2 regions of the Paenibacillus sp. GCM10027628 genome follow, and region 2 is predicted to be linked to the other one. Evidence: riboswitches for the same ligand, from Rfam matches in the RefSeq annotation. Region 2 holds a riboswitch; the other holds the start of a gene.
What was found. A riboswitch is a leader RNA that binds a small molecule or an ion and turns the genes downstream of it on or off. The one in region 2 is predicted to bind S-adenosylmethionine.
Positions count from the first base shown of each region.

Region 1: it holds a riboswitch for S-adenosylmethionine, as region 2 does, so the genes downstream of both, ACFQZT_RS05905 (hypothetical protein) here and metA (homoserine O-acetyltransferase MetA) in region 2, are expected to answer to the same signal.

Region 1 covers NZ_JBHTHA010000002.1:1,145,994-1,156,923, forward strand. The annotation lists gene ACFQZT_RS05880 (discoidin domain-containing protein) at 1-368, opposite strand, end outside; gene ACFQZT_RS05885 (glycoside hydrolase) at 766-3,042, opposite strand; gene ACFQZT_RS05890 (NHL repeat-containing protein) at 3,774-4,697, opposite strand; gene ACFQZT_RS05895 (hypothetical protein) at 4,860-6,245, opposite strand; gene ACFQZT_RS05900 (helix-turn-helix domain-containing protein) at 6,379-7,269, shown strand; SAM riboswitch class I at 7,515-7,645, shown strand; gene ACFQZT_RS05905 (hypothetical protein) at 7,737-8,267, shown strand; gene gtfA (sucrose phosphorylase) at 8,384-9,853, opposite strand; gene ACFQZT_RS05915 (carbohydrate kinase family protein) at 9,865-10,821, opposite strand; gene ACFQZT_RS05920 (alpha/beta hydrolase) at 10,840-10,930, opposite strand, start outside.
Region 2 covers NZ_JBHTHA010000037.1:215,682-226,611, forward strand. The annotation lists gene ACFQZT_RS25760 (hypothetical protein) at 54-287, opposite strand; gene ACFQZT_RS25765 (hypothetical protein) at 520-720, shown strand; gene ACFQZT_RS25770 (globin family protein) at 1,116-1,301, shown strand; gene ACFQZT_RS25775 (hypothetical protein) at 1,621-1,785, opposite strand; gene ACFQZT_RS25780 (bacteriocin) at 1,982-2,101, opposite strand; gene ACFQZT_RS25785 (hypothetical protein) at 2,230-2,466, shown strand; gene ACFQZT_RS25790 (SEC-C metal-binding domain-containing protein) at 2,447-3,109, opposite strand; gene ACFQZT_RS25795 (hypothetical protein) at 3,283-3,420, shown strand; gene ACFQZT_RS25800 (hypothetical protein) at 3,417-3,638, shown strand; gene ACFQZT_RS25805 (helix-turn-helix domain-containing protein) at 4,046-4,234, shown strand; SAM riboswitch class I at 4,708-4,836, shown strand; gene metA (homoserine O-acetyltransferase MetA) at 4,938-5,879, shown strand; gene ACFQZT_RS25815 (aminotransferase class I/II-fold pyridoxal phosphate-dependent enzyme) at 5,918-7,084, shown strand; gene ACFQZT_RS25820 (trans-sulfuration enzyme family protein) at 7,085-8,257, shown strand; gene mqnC (cyclic dehypoxanthinyl futalosine synthase) at 8,545-9,681, shown strand; gene ACFQZT_RS25830 (GGDEF domain-containing protein) at 9,742-10,812, opposite strand.

The DNA.
Region 1 (10,930 bases), on a different contig from region 2:
CAATATTCCTGATTGACCAGATAGACCGTTCCGGTGTTGTTCAACCCGCCACCGTTAATAACAGGCTTGCTGCCTGTACCGTACATATCGATCACAATTGGACTGCCGTTAACTCCGGATCCCTTTGGAGATAGCTGACCATTCCAAATTCCTCCGGTTTTAAACAAAATGGTGTCACCCGGATTAAAAACCGTCGCATTGATTTTGGCGAGTGATCTCCACGCAGACGATGTATCGGTGCCGGAATTTGCATCATCACCATTCACGGAATCCACATAATATGTCGTGCCTGCTGCGCTGGCAGGTGACGGAATGCGCATAGTTACAATCATGCATAGCATTACAAATAGAACGAACCATTTCTTCATAAACAACTTCTTCTTCCTCCCTTTTTCTATTAGCTGTGATGAATCTATTTCTAAGTTAATTATGATACCGGGTGAACGTGCTTTCAATTTAGAGTTTTTTACATTCCCTTTCACTTTCTTTACAATTTGTTATACCGATATTCTTAGGGGATATGCCCCCTGTGCACTCCATATTATTTTCTCCAGACAGTTGCATACTTGTGTCACTTTACCCATAAGTTTGCCATTTAGGCAAGGCTACGCTTCCAAAACAAAAAAAGTCCTTAGATATCAAGGACTTAATGTCTTCTAGCACATGAGCATCAGAGATAGTCAAGCGAATTCAACTTATCGTGATGTTGGTGCGGCGAAACGATTTTTCAAGAAGGCTTACCGATAAAAAGGTTTATATCAACATCTACTGCACCTTCATGATAGACCACATCTGATTGGATCCGCCGTTATCACTCCATTGGATCACGTTCGCTCCTCCGGTGATCGACGCGCCGCTAACGTCCAGGTCGAGTCCGCTGTTGCGGTTCACGATTTTAAAGTAATTGCCGGAGACGGGGACGATGCTCCACTGCTGGTTGGCACCGCCGTTATCGTTCCATTGGATCACGTTCGCCCCATTCGCCAGTGATGCGCCGTTCACATCCAACACAAGACCGCTATTGACGTTGATAAGTTTGTAATACCCACCGCTGGCGCTTGAAAGCGTCCAAAGCGTATTGTTGCCGCCATTATCGTACCACTGGATAATTTGCGCCCCAGGCGTTGTCGAAGACCCGTTGACGTTGGCGACTTGGCCGCTGTTCCTGCTGATGATGCGATAACGCGCATTCGGGTCGAATGTATTCGATCCCGCAACAATATCGATTCTGTCCGCCGGTACATAAGTGAATGAAGATGCGGGATTTTTCCTGCCGGTGACTCTGACCTTAAGCGTATGCGCGCTGCTCGGCAAAGTAGGGGTTGAATAAACGAACTGGTTGTCGGAACGGCTTGCCGCATACAGATCGACTTCGGTTTCCGGACCATTGTCGATGGAAACGGCCGCAATTCCTTCATTCGAATCTTTGGCGGCATAGATCAGCGCCTGAGAACCGTTGAAGGCTACCGTATACGTATCGCCCGCATTCCCGCTCCAATGGTTGTCGTTCATATATGCGCCAGCTTGCGTGTTAAAGTAACTCCAGGTACCGGTGTAATTGACCTGATTGAGCCCGGGTCCCGTCATATTGTCGTTGATCGTAGCGCTAACCGCCGGGTTGTAGTTCGCTCCGCCCACCACGTAGGTCGTAACCGAATTCGCTTTTGCTATGCCGGTAAAGCTTTGGTTGACGACGCTGATCGGCGGGAGCTGTGCCAATTTTTCCGACGCTGATGTGCGGTATGGAGTCACGGTTCCGGTTATGCTTGAAAATTTCGATAAATCATACGTGGTTGTCAAATCGGAACCGGTCGCGTTGGTCGTCACAATGACTAATGTGTTCGATCTTTTGTCGTAGGCTGCAAGCGTATGGCTGTCGTTCAAATAGATGAACTTGTAGCCGGGACGGAGAAACTTGCTGTAATTTTTCATGACGTAATATTTTTCATTCACGGTATACGCATAATTCGTCGGATTGTTCAGATCGGTCGTAATCATCCCCCATCCCGGCGCGGAGTTATGGTCAACGGCCTGCCAGTAGACCCATGCGGTCGGCTGCAAATTTTTCATATCGTCAACGATTTGCTGCGACATCGTGAGACCGGTAGCATCATCGTCCCCGTATTCGCTCATCCATACCGCTTTACCTCTTCCGTCCGCCGCCGTTTGAACCCCTGTCCGGTTGGTTCCGGCGTAGGAATGCGTGTTTACTTTGGACAAATAGGAGAGCGCCGTACTGTCATAGGAAAGAAAAGAAGCGTACGTATCGTCGATGTTGAATTCATCGGATGCAGCAACGGCAGCGGGTACTCCTTTCGTTGCCAGCGATGCCCCCAGCTTCTTAATGATCGTATTCTGGGAGCTTCGGTCAAAATGGGATCCTTCCTGCGTATTCACGGTAAACTTCCACCAATCCGCGACCGGTTCGTTTACAGGTTCGACGGTCCGGAACGTGACTCCCCAAGACGCAAGGAAATGCTGCGCAACGGCCGACAAATAATCGGCAAAAGCGTCGTAATAGGCAGGATTCAAATTATCGCCGCTTCCGGTTGCAGAACCCGTTACGCTGCCGCTGTTCGTCATCCAATACGGCGGTGAGTTAGAGAAGGCCTCCAACTGGTTGGCTCCTCTCGACATGGCCGCTTGCAAAAACCAACGCTGGTTGGCGTCGGCCGTCCAATCGAACGTGCCTGCCGAAGGCTCGTAACCAGGTACTCTTGCCCTGTACTGTAGGTAGGTGGTATTCGGCGGCAAATACTGGGGGTTCTCCCCGCCTCCTATATTGTAGCGAGCGACATTCAAACCGAGCCCCGTGGTGCCGTCGAACAAAAGGTCGGCATAGTTGTTGCGGACCGCTTCCGGCGCCCCTCCTATAACATTGGCAAACCAGGCCAACGAGGTTCCCCAGCCCTCCAATGTTTGGTATTGAATCGTCGGATTCACGGTTACCGTAGTTGCTGACCAAGCTTTAGACGCGGAAAAAGTGACCGATGAGGCAAGCGTTAACAACAAAATGGCTAGCAGCAAAAATGCCCGTTTCAATAATACACCTCCTTTGATTTCAGAGGAGGCCGCGCTAGCACCTGCATCCGCACTGCGTTTCGCTCCTCTCAACACCCTATCATATGCCGGACTAGGCGTGATACAAGCTATGAGATTTACGACAGATTCAAAATATTTTTAAGGTCACGGTGTGTTTCCAAATTGCTAACGGCGAATATCAAACGAATAAGTTCCCGAGCCAACCTCGAATTGGGTGAATCCGCCTTCCTAATTAGCATAACAGCCCTCGTATTCGCCGGAATTGTGACATCCAGCCCATGAGCCGCTGCATTTCCGCTTCGAAGGAGCTGATGTAAAAGTGGACGTTGGAAACAACCGACTGCGACAGCTCGCTATGAACGTTCTCCTCTGCGATTTAATTCATATAGAGACTGATGCCGTAAATCGGAATCATCAACGAGCTTGGAGAAGATGTTGAATGGACGAACCGCATTTAATTAAAGCAAGTCAGCATCACACCTTTTGTAAAATTTTCCTTATTTGGTGGTTTTCTCTACATTTATAGCATGTCCCATTTAACAACGGAACTTATATTACAGACCAGCAGGTTGAAAAAACATAACTGAAAAATCAATAAGATGTCGTACGAAGAACCTGACCGATGGTCAGGTTCTTGAAATAATCAGAATATCTTCTATGATGTTGTATGACCAGTTTGTCTGCAGCTGTGATCCAATGCCTTACATCCGCAAATTCTTTCTTGGAAGTTCCTATCGTTTGCGGATCAATTTGGTGACGCGACCGTATTGGGTCCATTCGGCGATGAGCACGTTACCGTGGGAATCTACGCAGACACCGTGCGGGGAGCTGAATCGGTTGTCGCGAAAGTAATCCAGCGGCAAGTTCGGCCAGCCTTGCTGCTTGTACGCCTGCTGATCTTCGCCAAGGTGCGTGATCAGCTTGTCGTTGCGGTCGAATATCGAAATCCGGCTATGTAGATCCGGGAAGTATACCTCATCGTTGTAATAGTAGAAACTGCACGGCATATCCATGTTCTCGTCGACAAAGCGCTTATGCTCGCCCTCTAGCGTGAACACTTGGATCCGATTGTTGCTCCGGTCGGCCACGTATACTTCCGGCTCGTCGTGCCGTTGGTCGATGGAGATGCCGTGCGGGCAGCTTAGCTTGCCGGCTTCCGAACCCGTCCCGCCCCAGGAGCGAATACGTTCGCCTTGCGCGTTATATTGGTGAATCCAGTTCTGGCCATAACCGTCCGTCACGTAAATGTCGCCGTTCGGTGCAACAGCAACGTCCGTCGGAGCGAACTTGTGATCCACGTCGTATACACCAGGTAGATCCGGCGTTCCGAGTGTCAATAACGACTCGCCTTCCAGCGTTGTTTTCACCATCAATCCTCGGTTGACGTCCGTAAGGTACAGATATTCCGTCCCGCCTTCAGCGTGCAAGAGGAACCCGTGAGCCCCGCCCGCGAACTCTTCCCCCCAGGAGGAGAGATAGTTACCATCCCTATCGAGCTTCACCACCGCTGGAGCGTTGGTATGGAATACGTAGATGTTATCCTCGGAATCAGTCACGATTCCGTGTGTGTAGCCGAACTGAATGCTTTCAGGAAGCTTCACCCAACCTTCCGCAACTTCATATACATGAGTGCCGCTGCCAACCGTTACCGCCATTTTCTTTCCCTCCAAATGAGTAGTAGAGATCATTCTCAAACTTCGAATCATCAGAATCTTTTCTTAAATGATAAACTTATAGGGACTCAGTGTCTTTGAAATAAGAAGACAATTATTTGCACTTTAGGGACATCTACAACTAGATGTGTGAAAATCATATCTTTATCCGTCAGATTCTTTATGCAGACACCCCCCGCGAGTCCTTTCTTTTCCTGCACGAATTTCAGTGAGGAATTCATGCCACCATTCTTTTTGATCCGATTGCGCACTCAGCCTAATCTTCTCCGCCATATTTTGTTTCATAATGCTCTCCGCTTGTTGTTTAAGTTCTTCCATATTATTGAATTGAGGGACCAGCCATTTTCTGCCGATTTGCGCATGCAAGACCTCGTCGGCCCAATCATAATCTTGAAACGTTTTGGCCAGCGCATTATCCGATAATTTAGCAACTTCCCATTCAAAATGTTTACCTTTATCTTTGGGCATCAAGCTTTGTTCGATGTACCACAGCACAAGGTGCGCATCGAGCGGTGAAAACTTGGTGTTGAGCGACATGCTGGTTAAATACTCCACCGGATATTTGTAGAACTCAACGCCATCCTGGTACAGACCAACCTCGCCCATCATCGCATGACGAACTTCGTCCCATAGCTGTCGGCTCAAGTCCTGATAGTACTCCCACGGCTTGTCATTCGTTTTATAAATGATAGGACCCATCCACTCAGGTACGTCCATCTCACGTAAACGTTTATAGAGGAGCGCATACGTTCTTTCGTCCGCAGGGTAGCTTTCATCTGAATAGATCTTGTCAATTTTAGCTGATGAATTATAGGTATCCAAGAATCTTGCGTCGCGCCGAGGCTCTACTTTCATTTCAAAAGGTTGACCGTTTGCACGAGGCACCGCAAATTGCCAATCTTCAGGCTTAACCAAGTCTCCTGAAATACCGCCTGCGGCGAACAGAAAAGATTCCAGATGCTTTTGCCACTTCATAGCGGCATGCTGATCTTCATCCGAACGGATAAGCGCTTGCACAGCAGCCTCTCCCCATGAAATCATTTCTTCCTCTTCCACTAAAATCAACTTCAGTACTCGGCAAGTCGGATGATCGACCAATGGGTTCGTTTCCGATAAATGTTTCTTCAGCGAACGGATCAATTCCGGCTTTGCCACCCTATAAATGCCTACCAGAAGCTCCAAGGTTGACTCTGCGCGTATAACCTCATTAAAAAACGCTTCTATCTGTGGATCAGGCACTTTATCCAAGTGCAAAGGCGGTTCCCTCATCTCCGTTACCCTTTTCCTTAATGCAGCACTATGTTCGGCGTCCAGCCACAAATGAAGGCCAAAAGCGCCTTTTACTTCCCACTCGGGTACATCAGCGATATGTGCGGCAAAAATTTGATTCAACTGAGATTCTGAAAACAAATATCTTCTCAGTAAATTCACGTTATGATCGATGTCATACCCAACTTTGCAAGCGTCTTCATAACTGCAAACGCCTGCAAGCGGGATCAACCCTAAATTGTTGTTATTTACTCTTACCATCCGATATCCTCCCTTTCATTTCTTTAAGAATTGTCTTAAATATATAATACCCATCTTAAAAAAGCATTGTGAAACCCTATTGTTTTCTTGTAAAATCTTACTATATTCCTGAGTGCGAAAAGGAGATGTTCCCTTGAATCAATCTTTTCTTGAAGCCATTAAAGAGCATCCCTTCGTCCCCTATATACGAGAATCCGACTATGCGGTAAGACAGCCAGGATGGACAGCACCCACTCGGAAACTTCTGGATTATTTACTCATCTACATTCAGGAAGGAAGCTGTCAAATCGAGATAGACGATAGTTTATATGAATTTCAGGAAGGGGAATTTTGTCTTATTCAACCTGGTGAACTGTGTTCATTAAAGGGAATCACAGGAACAATTACGCCATTTGCACATTTTGATCTTTTCTATAATCCGGCACGTGAACAAAGCTTTCCAACCAAGCCAGGACAGATTGATCTAAGTGAATTCCAACATCTTTTACAGCCTCGACTGAACGACTTTATGAACATTTCGATCCCTGCCAAATTCAAGCTTACTCATCGCTCCGTTTACAAAGAGTCTTTGTTAAAAATGGTTGGACTTTGGCAAAATGGGGATGTGATCAGCCAAATGGAAGCCAATCATTTGTTGGAGGAATTGATCATAGGTTTATTGAAAGAATTTAGTGATCAAAAGCAACAAGATAAATCGTACAAGCCGCAATCTTTGAACTGGATCACTTCCTACTTTTTTAACCATCTTTCGGAATCGTTATCGCTTGATGATATGGCTAAGAGAGCACGCCTCTCTCCTTCAAGGTTTTCTACGCTATTCAAAGAAAAATTCGGCGTTTCTCCCCATCAATATTTTTTACATTTGCGCATACAGCATGCCCAAGAACTACTCAAACTAGGGGATTATACCATGGAAGATATCTCACAATTTTGCGGCTTTACCGACGCCCCTCATTTCTCAAACGCATTTAAGAAAATAACGGGGGAAACGCCGGGGCATTTCAGGAAAAATTACGCTAAATAAAAAGATCCCATAAAAACACACCTTGTAAAAAAAGCGCGTTCTCTTTGCAATAGAGAACACGCTTGAAAATGATGTCGACCGATCCTCATTAAGAGCTCCTGCTGAATAGAAACTCTATGATTACCATGTGTATAAATTTCTTGACATGCTACCATAAAGAATCAACCACAGGAACTTAACCAGATGAAATGCCTTGACAACAGAGTGCTTTATAGTATTATAGACATAATTAAATACGTTGAATTTTCTTATCAAGAGTAGGTGGAGGGACTGGCCCGATGAAACCCGGCAACCGACAAACCTTTGTTAATCAAAGGAATGCACGGTGCTAATTCTTGCGGAAACGCTGTTATAAAGCGAATCTGGGAGATAAGAGTGAGGATATGACTTTTTATTCTATGACCTTTCTCTGATTCCAGAAAAGGTCTTTTTTGCTTTCATGAACCATTTTTTAAAGGAGGGACAAGATGCCGATTACGATTCCTGACAATTTGACGAAGGATGAAACTCTTAAGTATCACCGGGAAATTCATCCACTTCGTATTGCATTGCTAAGTTTAAAAAGTTCGGCGAGTGGTCTTAAAACTTTACAGCAGTGCAGGATTACCCGAATAGAATGTTTTCGATTTGACAGTGATTTTACAGAAAAGCTGCAACTTGGCGACAAAACTGATATCTGCGGGCTAATTGCTATCTCCACAAGTACAGGAGCAGTTGGCATAAGGGAGTTTGCGGTCCCTTGTAAAAGCCTAAATTGCGATTTGACTATGTGGGTTGCTACTTTTCAGCGAATGAAAGGTCTGACCTTGATGGAAAGTATGAACTACGCTCAACTAAAGCAAGAGGCATGGGGACCCGTAAGATTAGAATTAATTGAGTCGGCATTCATGGATCTACTTGGAGATATTGAACCGACATTAAAAGACAATAAGGATCAAAGATGCTATTGGGATCAATCATATTTATTCGAACATACGCAGGCGTACGTTTCATTTTAATGGAAAAAATATACTTCAGGCAGAAGCCCCATCCACGAATCATGTGGATGGGGCTTCTGCCATATATTACGATTTCCCGGCAAAAGAACATTATGCCGCGTTTCTTCACATTTGAACTATACAGCAAGTCGAGCTAATTCGCCGTTCTGTCCGATATATTCAATTAATGTCTTGTAGGTTTGCAAATCAATAATTAGGCGACACTCGTTTTGGTCTTTGCGCCATTCCAGCCGAACTTCATCTTTCCCTGAAGGAATCACGGCAAATTCGCCGTTAAAAGCATCATATTCATTTCTGAATCGAATAAGCTTAATCAATCTTTGGACAACTTCCTTCTCCAGCGATTGTTCGATTTCCTCAAGACTGAAATTATGCCGGTTGATCTCCCGCCCTTCCCCGGTCTTCTTCACATTCTCCAGATCATTCTCGCCTGCCAGAAGGCCGACATAGTACACTTGCGGGATTCCCGGGACGAAGAATTGAATCGCTCTTGCCGCTAAATAGGCGTCGTCATTACAATCCAGCACAGAATAATAGGAGCATCGAATTTGATGAACGTCAAAGCCGTCTGCAGCCTTATGTTTATCCGATACGATAAGACTGAGGTTCGAGCCTCTTTCTACGCACAGATCTACCAATTTTCTGGCTTCTTTCGTATCGATCAAATCGTCCATGTCAGGCTTAACAGGTATACCATCATGACAATCCAGCATCGTAAACTGCTTCTCGGGTCGAGTCTTCAAATAATCATAGAGACGCTCGCTAGATTTATTGATCAAAGTTTCAAGCACCGTATATGGCAGTATAAAATCATAAATCCAGCAGCCATGTTCGGCAAGCTTGTACTGAATGCTGTAATGAGCGTGAACCTCAGGCAGCAATTCGATGTCCAGGGATTTCGCAACTGCCATCATCCAATCGAGGAATTCGTAGATGTCTGGCTCGACAAAAAAGCAGCTTGTTCCCAGCTTCTTGACGATGTACCCGACTGCATCCAAGCGAACGATCTTGACATTCTGCTGCTTGAAATTGTTAAAAATTTCGATTAACAACTGCTTTACAGCATACGACCGGACATCCAGATCAATCTGTTCGGATGGATCCTGCTTGCCGAACGTCGTCCATACCTTCTCTTCCTCACCGGTTTCTTCAATGATAAAAGTAGAATAGGGGACGGGTCTGCGAAGAAACATGTTGTCCATATCTTCTTGAACCGGCTTCCCATCCGCCCATATTTTATCCAAAGTCAAAAAGAAATCGGCGTACGCCGATTGGCGCCCTTTTCTAAGAAAATCCCGGAAATATTCGGACTGCCTCGAAATATGATTGACCATCACATCGACCAATATATCAAACCGTTCGCCAATAGATCTAATATCGTGCCATGTGCCGAAGCTCGGCTCAATTTCCAGATAGGTAAGCGGGGCAAATCCTCTGTCTCCGGAAGACGGGAAAGGAGGCAAAATATGAACGCCTCCCTTAAACACATCGGAAAAGTGTTGAAAGAGCACCTGTTTCAACGTCTTCAAATCACCGCCCAAGGAATCGGGATATGTGATCAGCTGCACTTGATTTTTTACTGGCATAAAATAATCCCCTATAATCCGTATTTTTCTTTGATAACCTCAAGATGCGGTAAATCCACGATGGCTCCGGTATACTTCAATTTATAGGCACTGACGGCAAATCCCAGGGAAAGAGCCTGTTTCAACGGATAGCCTTTGACGATCGCCGCATAAAATCCCGACCAAAATGCATCGCCGGCTCCCGTGGTATCTACGATCTGAGTAGCCAAAGATTCGAATGCAATCGTCTCTTTTCCATTAGAAACGATGGCGCCTTCCTTCCCTAATGTCAAAATAACCAGCTTAGCGCCCAGCTCTAAGAAATGTTCGAGATAACGCTCAGGTGTCGCTCTCCCAAACAATCTCTCCGCATCGTCCTCTGAAGGCTTGATAATATCAACTTTACCGATCATCGATTTTACATAGTCGATTCCATTCTCGCCCTTTTGCCATATCATCGGATGATAGTTTGGGTCGAAACCGATCAAAATATCGTGCTTTCTTACCGCATCCATCACGTTTTCGATTGTAGAGCGGGACGGGATCCTCGATATCGGCCAACAGGAGAAGTGGACGATTTTGGAGTCGATTACGGCATCTACCAACCCGGATGTATAAGCTAATTGATAATCTGCTCCCCTATAAAATATCGGAATCGGCGTAGATATACTCTTGGTTACGACGACCATGCTCGTTGAATCATCCACACGCTGAATCAGATCCGTTGCAATATCCGCTTGCTGCAGTTGATCGACGAGAAATCTGCCAAACCCGTCATCTCCGACTGCAGAAGCTACAAGAGGGGTGATCCCTAAATTCTTTACATTCAAAGCAATATTGGAAGGAGACCCTCCAAACAACTTTCGGTACGTATCACATTGATCGCTATCGTCATATTCCGTTGTCATCATATCGATCAGAAGCTCGCCGACAGTCAAAATATCATACTTCTTATCACTTAACGGTATACTAGCCTCGAATTCAAACACGTTTCCATCTCCCGACTTTTATTGCAGCGCCCACAATAAAGCTTTTTCAATGTATTCATTCCAAAAATCCCAGGTATGCCCTCCCTTGCTTTCCACATACGTATTCTCA
Region 2 (10,930 bases):
CCAAAACCCTTGAATTGCCAAGGGGTTTGGCATTTGTTTGCGGCGAAAAGCGTTTATTCCGCCACGACATCCTTCAATATTTTTTCTTTCATTTCCAGGTAGGTTTCAATGATTTCCGAATTACCGCAATTCATTAATTCTTCTTCATTCTCGGCACCATAGAGAAGACTTAAAAGTTTAACAGCCTCTTCGGCCTGCTGGAGCGTTGGCTTGGAGTGTTCAAGCAATGCGGAATATCGATTTAAAGAAGCGAAAGCGGCGAAGCTTTCCGATGGTTGAATGGACATGATATACCTCTTTTCATAGTTGAGTGTAGTATTTTGCGATAGAATAATTTTTAGTCGGTGCCACCTCGGGAATAAAAATAGATTTCGGGATACGATATGTATCAATTTTACCATATGTGAAATATAGCTGCAAATAATTATAAATCCTTTCATCGAAATCTAATTTGAATTTCATATTACTTTAATCTGAAGTCGTTACACTAATAAAAACTGGCTTATGGAGATGCTATTTATGAGGAATCTTAAATACGATCTTTGGTTGGATGAGTTTAATGACAATATCAGATTATACGAAATGTTTGGAGATTTTGAGTATCTGCAGCAAGCTGAAGAAGTATTCAAAGAACTTAGGTCAGTCATTAATAAAAGAGTAGAATATGAGATTTTTGTAAGGCAACTGGATAGCATTAAAATATCTTTATTTCTAAAATGACACAGGCTGTTCTCTAAAGAGAACGGCTTTTATTTTTGCACGATACTGGGAGTGGAATTGCCCTCTTTTTGATTTTCTTTTGGGGAAATCGATCATAATAAACAACATCAGCGTTCAAAAGCGAAGGGGTTGTTAATGGATGATCAATGAATTAAAAGTTGGAGATGAGCTAGTCTCCGTAACGAATTCATCATGGTTGAGTGAAGGAAGAGTGTACCGGGTCTTGCAAATCAATGAAACCGAGCTCGTACTGGATAGAGGGTTACGGTGGCCTAAAGCAACAGTTGAGATGAATTTTAGAGTTAAGAAGTAAGAACTTTCCTTGTTGCTTTTTGTTGGTTTGATTTTTCCTCTCATCCGGGTATGATGGAATCATGTAGAGAGGGGTGAAACGAATGGTTAAACTTGGTTTGGATCAAACAGAACTTGAGGCGTTGCTTACGGATATCGCGGATGAGCAAGCACGAACAGCGATTGCAAAAGCCATATCCGCCAATAACGAGGCAATCGCCAAGCAAGTGCTGGCATTAGTCTCCAGCGATCTCATGAACGCTTTTAAGGCAATGGGAATGAAATCATAAAGCGTACTTGATTAGAGACACCAACGATAGAATAATTCCCCATAAGGGGAGCGAGAGAAGTAATCCGTTTACGAATCCTCTCAGTGGGTTATCATTTTCGTTCAATGGATATACCTCCTTTATGATCCAGTATTTCCATAAAGAAGATGTTTAAAAACTACATAGGATTGATTTTTCTTTCAAACAAAAAGAAACCGTTCTTTTGTAAAACTAGGAACGGTTTCTTTTTGCATTCACTATTTCATGGAACGACGAAGATGGCTTTCAACGCGAAGTGACCGCAGCGGCACGTCGGAAAGGTGCTATGTCCGGATTGATATTAAGTTTCATCATTACGTGGTTCATTTGGGACGAGTAATACTCCGCTCACTTGCTCGAACAAATTAATAAATATTTGTTGGGCATCCTTGTAGGGCATGGGTTCACTAAGGACTTTCCCATTAGAAAGCTTTACAACGAATTTTAATTCATCCGATGTACTCAACTATTTCCCCTCCTACATTTAATTAGTGGTCGTTCGATGGACTTTCATACGATATGTATCCTAAGCTAGTTAGTTGTAATTCTATCGGAATAGTGATTGATTGCAATCCCCCATTCAGGGGAGTTTTCAGTGGGCTATTCTGAATATTAAGTTAGAGTTCATCCTTACTTTCGGTTCAAAGTTCAAATGATGGCGATCAATAAAAAAAGAGGTTTCCCTCTTCCTTAGCTTGTGCGGCGTTTAATTCTCTCACCTTAATCCCACCTTGAACATTTTTCATTTCTTCTTTGGATAATTCTTGAGTGAGGTCATTCAATTCAATCTTACTTCCTGCTCAGCTGGTTTTTGATTTTCAGACATAGGTTAATCTTCCTGAAAAGTGTTTTGTAGGTATCATATCAGATATTAATCGGTTTCACAGTTAACTAAAGTTAATAGGAGCGCGTGAACCATTACCAGGCGACCGATTCTGTTCAGGATCATGCGCGGTCCGTTGCGTACGATACCGCGATGGGTTATATAAAAGGCGTAGGTGACCTGCTGATTGATCTTTCCTACTGCATCGCTCTGATCGGTGCGGGGTTGTGCATCATCCTTCATGTGGCCGGCTGGGAAAAATGCGCGCGGTGGGCAAGGATTCTGACGGTGGCGTACGTGTTAATCAAATATTTATTGGGGTGATTGGGGAAACAAAGTCGTATTGATGTACTCGTTTCATAATTTTGTATTTCGAACGAAACTCCTGGATTGTTGTGGTGATTCCGAGTTTGGTGGCAATTCGTTGAACTATCGACCACCCACCGTCTTCGTAAAAAGGGCATTGATCCATATACTCGCCAAACGGAGTCTCATACACATCGCGTCCTACCATATCTAGTTCGCAATTTATTCCATAGGTATATGGTGCAGGTAGAATACTTGAAATATCGAAGCCAGCAAACACAGGTGAACTTTGCTCTCCGTTCAAAATATGTTGAATGGCGACATCGAAAATGCGATTCTCAATCTCGACCCATGAATGAGTAAAAACCTGATCATCAGACTTACGTCTCACAACGCCAATTTTTAAATCTGACGAAATACCCTGCTCGGCAAAAAGTACACCCATAACACTTGATAATAGATGGCATGCACCCGCAAGAGGGCGCTCATTAAAATCAGCTTGGGCTTCCAAAAAAGTACGTTCAATCACTTCACGCTGGGGGTGATGGAAATAAATTTCACTAATAACATCTTGCAAGTATTTAGTCTGCAGACCGTGACATCGCTTGAATTTCTTTCCACTACCACAATAACAAAGTTCATTTCTGCCCAAAATTTTCATTTTTACCTTTCTCCATTCAAGACTGATCTATTCTACTCATCAGGCGGGATTTTAGCCTTATAGTAATTAAACATTTTGAAGGAACAATGAAGGGAACCTTAAAAACAGGTAAAAATGACCTTAATGGTTGCTTAAGATATTCGATGTTAGATTTGACTTCGAATGGAGGGGGGATGACCGGATTGGCTGCAGCCGCCGCACTTCTTATAAAAATTGGACCGTATGTGATCGGCTTGAAAGTTTGTACGTCACTTGTCGATATAGGTACGACGTACGTAAAATACCAGATAACGAAGGAGGGGCGCCAATGAAATCTATTAAGCTCACTGACGTTATCCGCATCATCAAACCGGAGTATGTCTTTCTGAAGCTCAAACCTAACTCGATTCGTAACAACTATACACAAAAGCTGGCAAGAACGATCAGCAGCCTTTATAAAAACGTCATGGAGAACGTGAAGAAAGAATATCTGCGGGCTGTCCGGGTGCTTGGTAGACAGTTCTTCATTCCGAGTAAGATATCACATTGAATAGGCGGTGCGGTGTTCATATGGGATTTGCGGATATTGAGCAATTGGCATTGACTGAACCTGTTGTCCATCAATGTTTACAGTTATACCGTCGTAAATAGCTTTCCAAAGAAGATGCATTAATCTTGAGGGTCGAGGCATTGGTGGAGCAGAAGAATCATTTTCTCAATGAGGCAGTAAAGCTACGCCAAGAATAAAATGCATATTAAGGATAATAAGGAGTGAATTCCTGGAAGCAGAATGAAGAACAGATACAACATCTCGACAGATTAAAGTGCTCGAGCTGGATGACAGGGTTGTATAGAAAGTAATGGAAGTGGTGTTTGAGCAAATAGGCACTCAAAAGAGTAATTGGGCAAATTGGCTTGAACATAGATAGTAACAATTGATCACGGGAGGTATGTTTAATGGACACAACGGAATTATTAAAGGAGTATCCTCCGCTCCTCGATGTTAAAGATGCCCAGAACATCTTAAGGCTAGGAAGGGCGGCGACATACAGGCTCATGAATGATCCTAGCTTTGGGGCAATTAAGATCGGTGGAGCGCTGAGAATTTCGAAATCAAAACAAAGCAAATACCTGGAAAAAGCTTAGAGCGTATCATTCTCTAAGCTTTTTTCTTTATGCATTCAAGCTAGACGCATGATCAAAAGCTTGACGATTTTTTTGATCGAATTTTTCATCACCGTCATATGCACCAATTAAATAAGCAAGCATCTGAGCTAATTTTAACCTTGTCATTAATAATTGACTTAACTAATTCACTAGTTGTTTTTCCATAAATTAAATGCACGCTCCTCATAAATTGGCTCTGTGAAGTGCCTCGTTACGTTTGAGTTTGAATATGAATGTCTGCCTATTACGATTGACTTGACCACCAAAATGTGTGTTTCTTGTCAATAGCTTCACCCTCCTGAAAAGTGGTCACATATTGGTCACGGGAGCATTATAAAACGCCTAAATACTAGTAATAATCATTAATAACAACTAAACAATTCGTGAGCACCAAAATCCTTGACAACGGTGCATTTTATAGTATTATTAATAACAACTGAATATGTTTGACTTTCTTATCAAGAGTAGGTGGAGGGACTGGCCCGATGATACCCGGCAACCGACAAACCTTTGGAAACAAAGGAATGCACGGTGCTAATTCTTGCGGAAACGCTGTAATAAGCGAATCTGGGAGATAAGAGCGAGGACATGACATTTGAATTTCTATGACCTTTCTCTGATTCCGGAGAAGGTCATTTTTGCTTTTACCAACATCCAAATTGTGACAAAAGGAGTGAACAGGATGCCGATCAAGATTCCAGACAACCTGCCAGCCAAAGAAATTTTAAACCAAGAGAATATTTTCACGATGGATGAATCTGTTGCGTATCATCAGGATATTCGTCCGCTTCGAATTGCTTTATTGAACTTGATGCCGACCAAAGAGACAACGGAGACGCAATTGCTTCGCTTAATCGGGAATACCCCGCTGCAGGTGGAATTCGTGCTGCTTCATCCTAAAACTCATACTTCCAAAAACACTTCCGCAGAGCACCTGGAATTGTTCTATAAAACATTTGAAGATATTAAAGACGAGAAGCTGGATGGCATGATCATCACAGGCGCGCCGGTTGAACAAATGGAGTTTGAAGATGTGAATTACTGGGAAGAATTGACGCAGATTCTCAATTGGAGTAAAGAGAATGTCACTTCCACCCTGCACATTTGCTGGGCTGCTCAAGCCGGATTGTATCATCATTTCGGCGTACCGAAGTATGCGCTCGACAACAAAATGTTCGGTGTTTTCCCTCACACGGTGGGCATTCCGAATACAAAACTGCTGCGCGGCTTTGATGAAGTATTCTTTGTGCCGCAATCCCGTCATACGGAAGTTCGCCGTGAAGATATCGAGCGATGTCCGGAGCTGGAGATTTTATCCGAATCGGAAGAAGCGGGCGTTTATATCGCAGCGACTCGCGATGGCAAGCATATTTTCGTTACCGGTCATTCCGAGTACGATGCATGTTCGCTGAAATGGGAATACGATCGCGACGTGAATAAAGGGCTTGAAATCGCCATTCCCAAAAATTATTACCCGAACGATGACCCAAGCAGACAGCCTTATAACACTTGGAGAGCACATGCGAACTTGCTGTTTTCGAACTGGCTGAACTACTACGTATATCAAGAAACGCCGTTTGATCTAAGCGCTGTGAACAAAAGTCTGGCCAGTGCACAATTGTAAAAATGAACCTGTAACCCATGAAGGAGGAGCTCTCTTTAATGAAAATCGAAAGTCGTCTCGCCCAAATCGGATCTCAAAATGAACCTGTTACCGGAGCTGTCAGCTTCCCGGTTTATCAAGCAACCGCCTTCCGCCATCCGAAGCTTGGAGAAAGCACAGGATTTGATTATGCCCGTACCAAAAGTCCGACCCGCACGGTACTTGAGAATGCCATTGCGCAGCTTGAATCGGGAGATGCAGGCTTTGCCTGCTCTTCGGGTATGGCGGCTTTGCAAACGATTTTTGCTTACTTTAGCCAAGGTGATCATTTGATCGTTTCCTTGGATCTTTATGGCGGGACATACCGCTTGCTGGAGAAAATTATGTCTCGTTTCGGCGTGACGGCAACGTATGTGGACACAAATGATCTGGACGGTCTCGAGGCTGCGTATCAGCCGAATACCAAAGGGCTCGTCATAGAGACTCCGACGAATCCGCTCATGATGATTACGGACATCGAGCTTGTCTGTACATGGGCCAGAAAAAAGGGCATCGTATCGATCGTCGACAATACGTTGTTGACGCCGTTCTTGCAGCGCCCGATCGAGCTTGGCGCCGATATCGTCATACATAGCGCCACTAAGTACCTTGGTGGACATAATGACGTGCTTGCCGGCCTTATCGTGACCAAAGGCAAAGAGCTTTCCGAGCAGATGGCGTTCCTTCATAACTCCATTGGAGCTGTGTTAGGGCCGCAGGATAGCTGGCTGCTTATGAGAGGAATGAAGACACTGGCACTCCGCATGGAGCGTCACGAGTATAATGCAACCGCCATCGCCAAGTTTTTGCTTGCGCATCCGCTTGTCGATGAAGTGTTCTACCCGGCGCTAGAGAGCCACCCTGGCTATGCCGTTCAGAACAAACAATCGAGCGGCAACACCGGCATCTTCTCCTTCAAAGTGAAGGATGCCAGACTGATTGAACCGATTCTCCGCCATATTCAGCTGATCGCATTTGCAGAGAGTCTTGGAGGCGTCGAATCCTTGATGACCTATCCGGCTGTGCAAACTCACGCGGATATTCCGCTCGAAATTCGCCAAAAAGTAGGCGTTGACGATCGCCTGCTGCGCTTCTCCGTCGGCATCGAGCACGTTGACGATCTGATCGCCGACCTGACGAATGCTTTCAATCAAGCGCAAGCTGAACTTGAAGGAGGTGCTCTCTAAATGAGCACTTCCAATGAAGATAAACGCAAGCCGCACGGCAAGTTTGCCACGAAGCTTATTCATTTCGGCGCCGAGATTGATGAGGCGACCGGCGCATCCAGCGTGCCGTTGTATCAGGCTTCAACATTCCATCAAGCAGATTTGGAGGTTTCGCCTGAGTATGACTACACACGCTCCGGCAACCCAACGCGCCAAGCGCTGGAAGACTACATCGCTTTGTTGGAAGGCGGTCACCGCGGTTTCGCATTTGCTTCCGGTATGGCAGCGATTTCGTCCGCGCTCATGCTGCTTTCACAGGGAGATCATGTAATTTGCACAGAGGATGTGTATGGCGGCACGTATCGATTGTTGACAACAATCATGAACCGGATGGGCGTTGAATCCACGTTTGTCGATATGACCGATATCGAACAAGTAAAAGCGGCGCTGCTTCCCAATACCAAAGCTGTGTTCATGGAGACCCCATCCAACCCGACACTCAAAATTACGGACATCGCTGAAATTACGGCATGGGCCAAAGAGCATGACCTGCTTACGATGCTGGATAATACCTTCATGACACCATATCATCAGCGTCCGATTGAGCTAGGCGTTGATATCGTACTCCATAGCGCAACGAAATTCCTTGGAGGTCACAGCGACGTTCTTGCCGGCTTGGCCGTAACCGCCAATTCCAGTCTGGGACGCCGGATGAAGCAAATTCAGAACGGCATGGGCAATGTGCTCGGCATTCAGGATTCATGGCTGCTCATTCGCGGCATGAAGACGTTGAAAGCACGTATGGAAGCGTCGGAGACAAGCGCTCGCCGATTAGCGCAGTGGCTGTCCGAGCAGCCTGATATCGATTATGTATATTATCCTGGGCTGCCAAACCATCCGCGAAGAGATGTTCACGAGAAACAATCTCTGGGGTATGGCGCGGTTGTTTCCTTCGATGTAGGATCGGGTGAGAAAGCAAAGAAGCTCTTGAGCAAAGTACGTATTCCATTGGTCGCCGTGAGCTTAGGTGCGGTTGAGAGCATTTTATCCTATCCGGCCATGATGTCTCATGCGGCGATGCCGAAAGAGGTGCGCTTGCAGCGGGGCATCACCGACGGTCTCGTCCGTTACTCGGTCGGCCTTGAGGATATTGAAGACATCATTGAAGATTTGGAACAAGCGCTTAGAAGCTAATGGAAGTTAATTGCTAGAGCCGTTCATATATGTACCTTTTAGCTTATGATTAAGCAAACAGCAAGATTTACAAAAGCAGCGTTAAGCTGCTTTTTTGCCGTTTTCGTGAATATTGCCCGCTGAACGGCGCAAAAAACTGGGAATTGCCGTGACGGTGCACGGTGAATATGGTACCATAGATGGATACAAGCAAAGTTCCCCAAAAGTGAAGAAATCCTTCGAAGCCTATTCCTGTTACTTTTGGGGGAGCCCCCGTGAACCACAATAATAAAAAGGAGTGAGTAGTCGTGAAACCGATTGATCGCATCTTGCATAAATCACTTTCGGGCGGACGTATTGATGTGGAGGAATGCATCACACTGTTCGAATCCGATCAAATAGAAAAAATTGGCGATACAGCCAATCAAATTATGAAAAAATGGCATCCGGATCCCATTACTACGTTCGTGATTGGTCGAAACATTAACTATACGAATATCTGCGATGTGTACTGTAGATTTTGTGCCTTTTATCGCGCTCCCGGTTCGGTCGAAGGCTATGTGCTTCCGGATGAAACGATTTTCCAAAAAATCCAGGAAACGCTTGATGTCAACGGCACAGAGATTCTGATGCAAGGCGGTACGAATCCGAACTTGCCATTCAGCTATTACACGAATCTTTTGCGTGAAATTAAAAAACGTTTCAACATAACGATGCACTCGTTTTCCCCGGCTGAAATTATGAAAATGAAGGATGTTTCAGACGGTCTGTCATTGGAAGAAGTCGTACGCCAATTGCATGAAGCAGGATTGGATTCCCTACCTGGCGGCGGCGCCGAAATTTTGGATGATCGCACCAGACGCAAAATCAGCAAGCTGAAAGGTTCGTGGCGCGATTGGATGGACGTTATGCAGACTGCGCACAAACTGGGCATGCATACAACGGGCACGATGGTTATCGGCTTCGGCGAATCGATGGAAGAACGTGCGCTCCACATGCTGCGCATTCGTGACGCACAAGATGACGTTCTGCTTCAAAAGCTGAACACGCCTGGTTTCCTTGCCTTCATTCCTTGGACATTCCAACCGGACAATACGAACATGAAAGCGGAAAAAGTGACGCCTGAGGAATATTTAAAAACGCTGGCGATCAGCCGCATCATGCTCGATAATGTACCGAACTTCCAGTCGTCTTGGGTGACGATGGGACCTGAAGTCGGTAAACTCACGCTCAGCTACGGCTGCAACGATTTCGGCAGCACGATGATCGAGGAAAACGTGGTCTCCGCCGCGGGCACGACGCACAAGGTTAACGTCAGCTCGACGCTGGACATTATCCGCCAAGCTGGTAAAATCCCTGCGCAGCGCAATACGAAGTATGAAATCCTGCGTGTATTTGACGATGAGAATGTCAAAGTGGATCGGGATTTTGTGATGCAGAACTAAAATAGTCTAAAATGAAACGCTCTACTCCACATTCAATATGAATGGAGAGAAGAGCGTTTTTCATTTTGCTTCTTGCAGCGGAAACATATGGATGACTGTTTTGTTTTTGCCTGACTTCTTGGCGGTATAGAGCGCTTGATCGGCTCCGCAGAAGAGCTGCTCCTTGCCCATGCCTTTCTGATACTCGCAAAGGCCGATGGAGATGGTCACCGCTTGACCGTTTAGCTCGTCGTATTTGTTCTGAGAAACATGCCAGCGAATCCGCTCCACAATCTCATGTACTTCCTCTGTGCTCTTTTCCGTGAAGATGACCGCAAATTCCTCGCCACCATATCTTGCAGCAAAATCGTTGAGCCCGACGTGCTCTTTCAAAACCCCGCTTACACGGGTCAACACGGCATCTCCAGCCCGATGTCCATAAGTGTCGTTCACTTTTTTGAAGTTATCGATATCAAGGACGGCAACATGAATGCATAAGTGCCCGTATTCGCTCTGTTCAATTAATTTTTCGAGATACTCATGAAAAGTAATATGGTTGTAGAGGTCTGTCAGCGCATCTGTCTTCGATAGCTTATCCATAATGATATTTTTAATCATAAGCTCTTGTTTGAGTTCGGTCGTGGTATGCAGGTTCGTTAAAATTTCAACGCCTCTCTTCATAATCCCGAAAGCGATGAGAGTGGCTAATCCTAGTATAGGAATGGCTGCGAGTAAGTCTGAGAGGGTAAAAACGATTGTTAAAGAAAGTAAAGAAAGCACGACTGAAATTAAAAATTTGGCTCGTTGAAAATAAAAGATCGATACTAAAATGGGGATCAACACATGGAGCGGAGCCATTCTCACATCGTAGTTGAAGTAAATGATGGTAAAGGTCAGTGCGGAACCGCCGGTTATAATGAAATAATCTAATTGATGTCGGGCCAGCCGGTATGCCGTTTCCATTGCAACCATGATGATGATCATGATAAGCGTGGAAATGAAGATTTGATAGGCGATGGCTTGGTCTTGGTTGTCCCCTCGAAGGAAGTAGTATAATTCCACGGGAATTTGAATGAGGACAAGTCCCCAATAAATGTGAAGCAGTTTGCGGTTCCAGTTTGATTTGTCTGGATTATATGCACGGGTATACATGTATACTCACTCCACCATATCCTACTAAAGAACTATTGTCGTATACATCATAACATGAATATTGCAAGGATTGGAATAACTTTCCTTAAAGAATCGACAGAATGTGAAAAAGGAAATG